Regions from separate parts of the Caulobacter sp. FV1ye6ST genome, predicted to be linked through region 3. Evidence: predicted binding sites of a transcription regulator. Region 3 holds the regulator's gene; each other region holds the start of a gene.
What was found. Region 3 encodes LexA, which represses DNA repair genes until DNA is damaged. Its sites were predicted from a motif close to ATGTTCNCNANNTGTTCT; they were not measured.
Positions count from the first base shown of each region.

Region 1: the regulator LexA is predicted to act here: its motif matches at 1,709-1,726, upstream of recA (recombinase RecA).
Region 2: the regulator LexA is predicted to act here: its motif matches at 1,197-1,214, upstream of uvrA (excinuclease ABC subunit UvrA).

Region 1 covers NZ_CM178733.1:3,738,585-3,741,857, forward strand. Annotated here, with positions in the region: gene ACW175_RS17890 (hypothetical protein) at 1-348, shown strand, start outside; gene recA (recombinase RecA) at 534-1,604, opposite strand; gene ACW175_RS17900 (EAL domain-containing protein) at 1,878-3,273, shown strand, end outside.
Region 2 covers NZ_CM178733.1:1,111,061-1,114,333, reverse strand. Annotated here, with positions in the region: gene ACW175_RS05465 (hypothetical protein) at 1-83, opposite strand, end outside; gene ACW175_RS05470 (ABC-F family ATP-binding cassette domain-containing protein) at 1-13, opposite strand, end outside; gene ACW175_RS05460 (hypothetical protein) at 144-305, opposite strand; gene ACW175_RS05455 (hypothetical protein) at 415-1,053, opposite strand; gene uvrA (excinuclease ABC subunit UvrA) at 1,292-3,273, shown strand, end outside.
Region 3 covers NZ_CM178733.1:2,276,825-2,280,097, forward strand. Annotated here, with positions in the region: gene ACW175_RS11210 (ComEC/Rec2 family competence protein) at 1-197, shown strand, start outside; gene ACW175_RS11215 (isocitrate lyase/PEP mutase family protein) at 270-1,025, shown strand; gene lexA (transcriptional repressor LexA) at 1,099-1,803, opposite strand; gene ACW175_RS11225 (class I SAM-dependent methyltransferase) at 1,975-2,766, opposite strand; gene ACW175_RS11230 (lysophospholipid acyltransferase family protein) at 2,843-3,273, opposite strand, start outside.

The DNA of each region.
Region 1 (3,273 bases), 1.5 Mb from region 3:
ACCCGCCTAGGCCTGACGGAAACTCCGCTGCCAGATTACACGGCGTGGGCGCGCTGGTACGAAGAGACGAACGGTCAAGCCTTTGGCTCGACGTTCAGGCTCGAGGAGGTCGGCCCGTTGGCTGATGGCGACTTCGGCTCCAACAAATTCGCGGCCGCCGTTGGGCGTGCGCGCGACGCCTTTCTCCTGAAGACCATCGCCGATCATCTCGGCAAGGGCGAGAACGTTCTCGTCGTGTTCGGAGCGAGCCATCTCACGATCCTGCGCCCCGCTCTGGACCGCATGTTGGGCCCGCCCTGCTATGTGGGCGGGAAGGTGGACCGAGCGCCCGCGTCCTGCTTCGGATAGTCGCGGACGGCCTCCCCCTCCGGAAAAGAGCCCTGCTTGGGGCGACAAGGAACGAAAAAGAAAAGGCCGCCTGGCATGGGGTCCAGGCGGCCTGCGATCGCGGCCCCCGCGGCGGTCCGGCCGCGGGCGTGTTGAAGGCGGGGACGCCCGGGGTCGGGCGAGGGCCGCGAAACCTTGCGAGGAGACTATTCTTCCTCGCCATCCTCCGGGCCGCCGACCAGGAGCTCTTCCTCGATCTTTTGCGACGACTTGCGGACGGCCGCTTCGATGGAGGCGGCGACGTCGGGATTGGTCTTCAGGAACTCGCGGACATTATCGCGACCCTGGCCGATGCGCTGGCTGCCGTACGAGAACCAGGAGCCGGCCTTGTCGATGATCCCGGCCTTGACGCCCAGGTCGATGACTTCGCCCAGCTTCGAGATGCCCTCGCCGTACATGATGTCGAACTCGACCTCGCGGAACGGCGGAGCCACCTTGTTCTTGACGACCTTCACGCGGACATTGTTGCCGATGATCTCGTCACGGACCTTCACCGAACCGGTGCGGCGGATGTCCAGGCGCACCGAGGCGTAGAACTTCAGCGCGTTGCCGCCGGTGGTCGTTTCCGGGCTGCCGTACATCACGCCGATCTTGTGACGGATCTGGTTGATGAAGATGACGATGGTGTTGGCCTTGTTGATCGAGGCGGTCAGCTTGCGCAGCGCCTGGCTCATCAGACGGGCCTGCAGGCCCGGCAGGCTGTCGCCCATCTCGCCTTCGATTTCGGCCTTCGGCGTCAGCGCCGCGACCGAGTCGATCACGACGATGTCGACGGCGCCCGAGCGCACCAGGGTGTCGGTGATCTCCAAGGCCTGCTCGCCGTTATCGGGCTGCGAGACCAGCAGGTTGTCGAGATTGACGCCCAGCTTGAACGCATAGCCCGGATCCAGGGCATGCTCGGCGTCGACGAAGGCGGCGGTGCCGCCGGCCTTCTGGACCTCGGCCACCACGTGCAGGGCCAGGGTCGTCTTGCCCGAGCTTTCCGGGCCATAGATCTCGATGATCCGACCCTTGGGCAGGCCGCCGATACCGAGCGCGATGTCCAGGCCCAGCGAGCCGGTGGACACCGACTCCATCTCGACCTTGCCCTTTTCGCCCAGCTTCATCACCGAGCCCTTGCCGAACGCGCGGTCGATCTGGGCGAGAGCCGCCTCTAGCGCGCGTTGCTTGTCGCCTTCTTCTTTGCCCACGAGTTTCAAAGCCGCCTGACTAGCCATTGTTGTCCGCCCTCTATCCCATGATTCCGGTCGCCCGATCGGCGCTTCCCGCGCCGCGTCCCAACGACCTGTGGAACATGGTGAAGTCGTACGCCCTTTGTTCCATGTTCGCAAGATGTTCCCGTCGCTCACCCCTGTAAGAAACGACCGTTTCTGTCGTAGGCCGGAATGCCGCACGGACAGCCACCGGATTTGAGGTCGTCCGGGCGCCTCCGAAACGGCTCTTTAAGCCCCGCCATGTCAGCTTCGCCTTGTCTTGGGGGGAATGCCGACTTGACCATCGACCCGCGCCGCCTTCTGGGCTTGGCGTTCGCCAGCGCAGATCTTCTCGTCGAATTGCAGGACGGCCGCGTGCGCCTGGCGCTGGGCGCCGCGCAGAAGGTCATGGGCCAAGGTGAAGCAGGCCTGACCGGCAAGGTCTGGCCGCATCTGTTCCACCCCGACGACCAGCCGCTGATGGACGCCATGCTGAACTGCGCCGACGACGGCGTGCGCCGGGGTCCCGTCGTACTTCGTCTGAGCGGCCCCGGAGACCGCCATGTCCGCGTGATCCTGCGCGCCCTGCCCGAAAACGACGGCCGGGTCTCGCTGGCCGTCACCGCCGCCCAGTCGGCCGGTCCCCCCCTGACCGCCGGCACGCTGCACCCGCGCGATTCGTTCGACGACATCGCCAAGGGCCTGTTCGAGGCCGCCCGCGTCACGGGCCTGGAACTGGAGCTCGCCATGGTCGAGTTCGCCGGCCTGCAGACCATACGTGAAGGCCTGCCCCCGGTGGAGGCGGCCGCCCTCGACGTACGCGTGGCCAGCGCCGTCCGCGCCGAGTCGCACGGCGGTTCCGCCGCCACCCAGCTGTCGCCCGATCGCTTCGCCCTGCTGCGCACCCGGGACGACCGTCCGGACAACATGATCAAGCGCCTGACCCGCATGGTCAGCGCCGAGGCCAGCGCCCATCTCGTGCCGCTGGAAGGCGGCGGGGGCTCGGCCCGCGCCCTGCGCGCCCTGCGGTACGCGCTCGACGATTTCCTGCGCGAGGGCCTGAAGAGCACGCCGCCGCTGACGCTATCGGAGGCGATGAACCGCTCCGTGAAGCGCACCCTGGCCCGCGCCGGCGCCCTGGGCGTGGCCGTCAGCCAGCGCCGCTTCACCCTGGCCTACCAACCGGTCGTGTCGCTGGCGACCGGCGCGACGCACCACCACGAGGTGCTGGTGCGCTTCGAGGACGGCGGCAGTCCGTTCGCCCTGATCCGCATGGCCGAGGAATTCGACCTGATCGAGGAACTCGATCACGCCATCGTCGAACAGGCCGTGAAGAAGCTGGCCAACGACCAGGAACGCAAGCTGAAGCTGGCCGTGAACGTCTCTGGCCGCACCATCATCAGCGAGACCTTCGTCGACCATATCGGCCGTCTGCTGGCCAAGCACGACGAGGCCAAGGGCAGGCTGATCTTCGAGATCACCGAGACGGCCGCGATCGACGACCTGCCGAGCGCCAACCGCCATATCCAGAGCCTGCGCGGCATGGGCTCGCTGGTCTGCCTCGACGACTTCGGCGCGGGCTCGTCGTCCTTCGCCTATCTGCAGCAGCTCTCCCTCGATATCGTCAAGATCGATGGCCGCTATGTCCGCGAGCTGGCCGACAACGGCCGCGACGGCGCCCTGGTGCGTCGCC
Region 2 (3,273 bases), 1.2 Mb from region 3:
TGACGAAGGACATGCGAACCCACGGTCAGGGAAACGGGAAGGACGAAGCGGTCTTCCGTCTTGCTGATCATGGGAACCTCCATCGATTGGGAGCGGAGTTTCTACGCGGCCGCGCCCTGGGCGGCAAGCGTGAGCGGGGATCTCTAGGTGGGCGCCATCTCGCGCAGCACCCAGATGAGCGAGCCGATCCCGCCGCAGAAGACCATCATGTCGATGATGATCGAGCGCGGCTTCGGCGCCTTCAGCGCGTCGAACGCCTCCTGCTTGGCATCCTGCTTAGTGCTTCCGGCCTCTTTCTTGGCCATGGCTCGTTCCTTTGTAGGGTCGAGCTTCAGCCCGAGCCTGGGCGTTAAATCATGCGTGGACTGAAGAACCCGCTTCCAAACAGGGTTGAGGGATTCCCAACGGCGCCGCTCAGAAGCATCCGCCCTCGCGCAACGACGGCATGGGCGGCGGGTCCGCACCGGGCTGGGTCCGGATGCCTCGATAGGTGCGGCAGCGTTCCTGGCGGCGGGTCTGATTGTTCTCGAACTTCGGCTCCGGCCGCCAGACCTTACGCCCGTCGATCGGACCGATGAACGCGCTGGGCGGCTTGAGCGCGCCGCCATAACAGCGCTCCTTCTCCTCCGGGGTCATGTGCTCGTTGCCGAGCCCCCCGCACGCACGGTGGTAACGGCCCCAGCCATAGTCCGGATTGCCCTCGGTCAGGCGCCATTGCTCGACCGCCTTCGGATCGACCGTCCAGGTGTGCTCGATCGCGGGCGACGCGACGGCGGGCGGTCCGGTGGGTTGCGCTGATGCTCCGTCGGGAACGGCGGATGGCGCGGCCGCCCGCGCGGGAGCCGCCGACGAGGCCGACACCGCCCGCGCGCCTACTGGCCAGTATCGCGGCCTCTGCCGCTCGAACCGTTCCAGATTCACGACGAATACCGGTTGCTCTTCGACGACCGGCGCCGGCTCCTCGACCAACACCAGGGCGGCCATGATCAGGCCGTTGATCAGGACACCGCCCGACACGGCGATCCAGCGTCGCCCTCCCAGCCTCCGACTCATTCACCACCTCTGGTTAAGCTGAGCAGCAGCACGCGCGCCGCTGGCGCCGTTTTCGAGGCGGTGGCGTGTTGAATCAGCGCCATCAAAGAGTCGGCCTGCTGACATCCGCTGTCAGCAGAAGCGCGCCCTCGCGTGCGCGACATTTGTTCGCATGTTGTTCTTGTGTTAATTCGCGCGTCGAGCCCTACATATAGCCGCTGCGCCGCGACCAATGTCGCGGCCCAACGTTCCGGAAAACATGGCTGAGCAACTGAACTTCATCCGCGTTCGCGGCGCCCGTGAGCACAATCTGAAGAACGTCAGCGTCGACATCCCGCGCGGCGAACTGGTCGTGCTGACCGGCTTGTCGGGCTCGGGCAAGTCGTCCCTGGCCTTCGACACGATCTATGCCGAGGGCCAGCGCCGCTATGTGGAAAGCCTGTCGGCCTATGCCCGTCAGTTCCTGGAGCTGATGAGCAAGCCCGACGTCGACCTGATCGAGGGCCTGTCGCCGGCGATCTCGATCGAGCAGAAGACCACCAGTCGCAACCCGCGCTCGACCGTCGGCACGGTGACCGAGATCCACGACTACATGCGCCTGTTGTGGGCGCGGGTCGGGGTCCCCTACTCGCCCGCCACCGGCCTGCCGATCGAGAGCCAGACCATCAGCCAGATGGTCGACAAGATCACCGCCCTGCCCGAAGGCACGCGTCTCTACCTGCTGGCCCCCGTCGTCCGCGACCGCAAGGGCGAATACCGGAAAGAGATCGCCGAGTGGCAGAAGGCCGGCTTCCAGCGCCTGAAGATCGACGGCGAATACTATCCGATCGAGGACGCCCCGGTCCTCGACAAGAAGTTCAAGCACGACATCGACGTGGTCGTGGACCGCGTCGTGACCAAGCCCGACATGGAGCAGCGCCTGGCCGACTCCATCGAGCAGGCCCTGCGTCTGGCTGACGGCCTGGCCGTCGCCGAGTTCGCCACGATCGAGGAAGGCGAGAAGGAGCCGCGGCGCATCCTGTTCTCGGAACGCTTCGCCTGTCCGGTCAGCGGCTTCACGATCGCCGAGATCGAGCCGCGCCTGTTCTCGTTCAACAATCCGGCGGGCGCCTGCCCGGTCTGCGACGGCCTGGGCGCGAAGCTGGCCTTCGACGCCGACCTGGTGATCCCCGACAAAGACAAGAGCCTGCACAAGGGCGCCGTGGCGCCGTGGGCGAAAGGACCTTCTCCGCTCTACACCCAGACCCTGCAGGCCCTGGCGCGCCACTACGGCTTCTCGATGGACGAGGCCTGGTACAAGCTGTCGCCCGACGCGCGCGACGTGGTGCTGAACGGGTCCAAGGGGACCAAGATCAAGTTCATCTACGACGACAACGCCCGCAAGTACGAGGTCGAGAAGCCCTTCGAAGGCGTGCTGCCGAATCTGGAGCGCCGCTGGCGCGAGACGGACTCGTCGTGGGTTCGGGAAGAACTGGGCCGCTACCAGTCAGACACCCCCTGCGAGACCTGCCACGGCAAGCGCCTGAAGCCCGAAGCCCTGGCCGTCAAGATCGACGCCATGGACATCGCCGAGGTCTCGATGCTGGCCATCCGCCCGGCCCGCGACTGGTTCGCGAGCCTGGAAGGCAAGCTTACCGACAAGAAAATGGAGATCGCCCGGCGGATCCTGAAGGAGATCAATGACCGCCTGCGGTTCCTGGTCGATGTCGGCCTCGACTACCTGAACCTGTCGCGCGGCTCGGGCACCCTGTCGGGCGGCGAGAGCCAGCGCATCCGCCTGGCCAGCCAGATCGGCTCGGGCCTGACCGGCGTGCTGTACGTGCTGGACGAGCCGTCGATCGGCCTGCACCAGCGAGACAACACCCGTCTGCTGACCTCGCTGCAGGGCCTGCGGGACCTCGGCAATTCGGTGCTGGTCGTCGAGCACGACGAGGAGGCCATCCTCACCGCCGACTACGTGATCGACATGGGTCCGGCCGCCGGCGTCCACGGCGGCGAAATCATCGCCGAGGGCAAGCCGGCCGACATCATGGCCAACCCCAAGAGCATCACCGGCCAGTACCTGACCGGCGCGCGCGAGATCGAGGTCCCCGAACAGCGCCGGCCGATCAACAAGAAGAAGGTGCTGAAGGTCATCGGCGCCACCGGCAACAATCTGAAGAACGTCACGGCCGAGATCCCCGTGGGGACCTTCACCTGCATCACCGGCGTGTCGGGGGGCGGCAAGTCGACCTTCACGAT
Region 3 (3,273 bases):
TGTGCGTCCGAAGCGAGGTCGTGGTGATCCGCGGGCCGGCTCCTGCTCGAACCCCGCCGCTGTGCGCCGACACCGTGCTGCTGACCGCCGAGGATTTCGAACAGGGTGGGGCAGCCGAGCTCTATCGCCGTTCCGATGGCTGGCGCATCGTCTGGGCTCAGCCCCTGCGCGGCGACCGGCCTTGGAGCCGTCCGTAGGCGAGCCGCCTGCTGACAGCCGATGTCACTAGCGGGGGCTAGAGCTTCAGCAGCACTCTAGGAGACGCTGTCATGCCAAACCCGTTCGCCGCCCGCCGCGCCGACTTCCGCGCCCTGCACGCCGACGGCTGCTTCACTCTGCCGAACCCTTGGGACGGCGGCAGCGCCAAGCGGTTGCAGAAGCAGGGGTTCAAGGCTCTGGCCTCTACCAGCGCCGGCATGGCCTGGTCCATGGGCAAGGACGACGGCCAGGTCACCCGCGACGAGGTCATCGCCCATCTGCGCGTGCTTTGCGCCGCCACCGACCTGCCGGTGAACGCCGATTTCGAGGCCGGCTTTTCCGACACGCCCGAAGGCGTCGGCGAGAGCGTGACCCTGGCCATTGAGGCTGGTGTGGCGGGCCTGTCCATCGAGGACTGGTCGGGCTCGGCGCTCTACGATCTCGCGGTCGCGGTGGAGCGCCTCAAGGCCGCCCGCGCGGCGATCGACGCTTCGGGCCAGGACGTGATCCTGGTCGGCCGCGCCGAGGGCTATCTGCGCGGCAACCGCGATCTTGCCCCGATCCTGGAGCGGCTCAAGGCGTATGCGGAGGCGGGCGCTGATTGCCTTTACGCGCCAGCGGTGACCGATCCGGACGAGATCCGCGCGATCGTCCAGGCCGTGGCGCCCAAGCCGGTCAACGTCCTGCTCTGGGGAGCGGATATGTCGGTCGCGAGCATGGGCGCTCTGGGCGTGCGCCGGGTCAGCACGGGCGGATCGCTGGCGGCGGCGGCCTGGGCCGGCTTCGACGTGGCCGCCAAGCGTCTGGCGGAGGAGGGCCGGCTCTAAGCGTCACCTCCGTACGAAAAGGCCCCGATCCTCGGATGAAGATCGGGGCCGAATTTCGAGCGCTCTGGAACGCCTAGTGATATCGGCGGATTAGGCCCACCAGCTTACCCTGCACCTCGACCTGGTCGGGGCCGAAGATGCGGGTCTCGTATTTCGGATTGGCGGCTTCCAGGGCGATCGAACCGCCCTTCTTGCGCAAGCGCTTGAGGGTGGCTTCCTCGCCGACCAGGGCGACCACGATCTCGCCCGAGGTGGCGGTGTCGCCCTTCTTGATGATCACATAGTCGCCGTCGAGGATGCCGGCCTCGATCATCGAGTCGCCTTGCACCTCGAGGACATAGTGCTCGCCATTGCCCAGCATCGATTCAGGCACCGGCAGGCGCTCGCGCTCGTGCTGGATGGCGTCGATCGGCGTGCCGGCGGCGATCTTGCCCAGGATCGGCAGTTCGCGGCTGTCATTGGCCGGCGGGGCGGATGCGGGAGCCGACGACGGCGCGCCGCCGCCTTCGAACACCTGCGGCCGGAAGGCGCCGCGCCCCTTGGGCGGAGCGGCCGTCGTGGCCTGCTGCGGCAGCTTCACCACTTCCAGCGCGCGGGCGCGGTGCGCGAGACGGCGAATGAAGCCGCGTTCCTCCAGGGCCGTGATGAGCCGGTGGATGCCCGACTTGGACGCCAGGTCCAGGGCCTCCTTCATCTCGTCGAAAGACGGGGAGACGCCGGTCTCCTTGATCCGCTCGTGGATGAACATCAGCAGTTCGTGCTGCTTGCGGGTAAGCATGTCGACCTCGGCTGGAGCGCGGAACAAACCGCAAACCTCGCGAATGTTCTCTAGGCGTTCTTCCTTAAAGTCAAGTCGAGCGTCGCCGCTGGTCAAAAGTCGAGGAAATTCAAAGGCTAGAACTTCTGAGAGTGGAAAAGACGACCAGAATCAAAAGCTTAACGAAAGCTTTCAAGCGCGCTTGCGGGCGATGATGATGTCCTGGTCCTGCATCGGCTGGCGGCGCCAGACGCCAAGGGCCTGGTTCAGCACGTCGAAGCCCAGGGCCTCGTACTGCGCCAGGATCGGCTTCAGGTCGTAACCGATCACCGCCTCAGGCAGGTCGGGGGTCGCGGTCCAGCAGCCGTCCAGGGCGTGGACGAAGTCGAAGGCGATATCGCCGTTTCCGGTATTGGCGCGGGCCTCGTCGTCGATCAGGTACCAGGAGACGATGCTGGTCCCGCCCGGCTTCAGCACCCGCGCGATCTCGCGGGCGAACTGGGCCTGATCGGCGGCCAGCAGGTGGGTGAACACCGAGCCCAGCCAGACATAGTCGAAGCTGGCGTCCGGATAGGGGAAGACGAAGGTGCTGGCCGGCCGCGAGCCCTCCGGATTGTACCGGTCGCTGTGCATGTCGGCATGGGTGAAGTCGAAACGCGGGTCGCCGACGGCGATGTTGGCTTTGCACCAGTCGATGGCCTGGGTCATGACGTCGAAGCCGGCATAGCGGCCTCTCGCGTCGAGGTAGTCGACCAGGGGCGCGGCGGCGCGGCCGATGCCGCAGCCGACGTCGAGGATGGCGTGATGCGGCTGCAGGCCGGCGGCGACGAACAGTTCCTTGAACTGCTGGCCCACGCGGATGAAGTCGGCGTCGGCGGCGCCGACGAGGTGCCAGAGCTCCTGTGGAGCGGCGACGGCGTCGGACGGCGGCGGCGCTGGCGTCAGCGACATGGCGCGCCGTAGCTTGGAGAGAAAGGCCCGCATCCGATTCCTTTTTGGGTAGAGCGGCCCGGACCCTAGCGAGCGGTCAAGCTTCAGCCAACCCGGCCGTTGATCCACCCTAGAGGATGGTCTTCAGTTCCGGATGCTTGGGCGTGACCGGCGCATAGAACGCCGCCAGCGCCGCCAGGTCCTTCTCGTAGTCGCCGCTGGGAATCATCGCCGGACCCAGGCCCACGACCTTGCGCTTGTAGTCCATGAAGCCAGGCACCATCGGCACGCCCGCCTTAAGGGCGATGTTGTAGAAGCCTGTCTTCCAGCCGCCAGCCTTGCCGCGCGTGCCCTCGGGCGAGATCGTCAGCATGAACTCGTCGCGGCGGGCGAACTCGTCGGCCATGGCCTGGACCGTATCGCGCGACTGGGAGCGGTCGATCGGCACGCCGCCCAGGTCCTTCATAAGCTTCTCGAATGGCCAGCGGAACAGCGAGGCCTTGCCCATGAAGCTGAGCTTCAGGTTCAGCGCGTCGGCCGCCCCCAGGAAATAGACGAAGT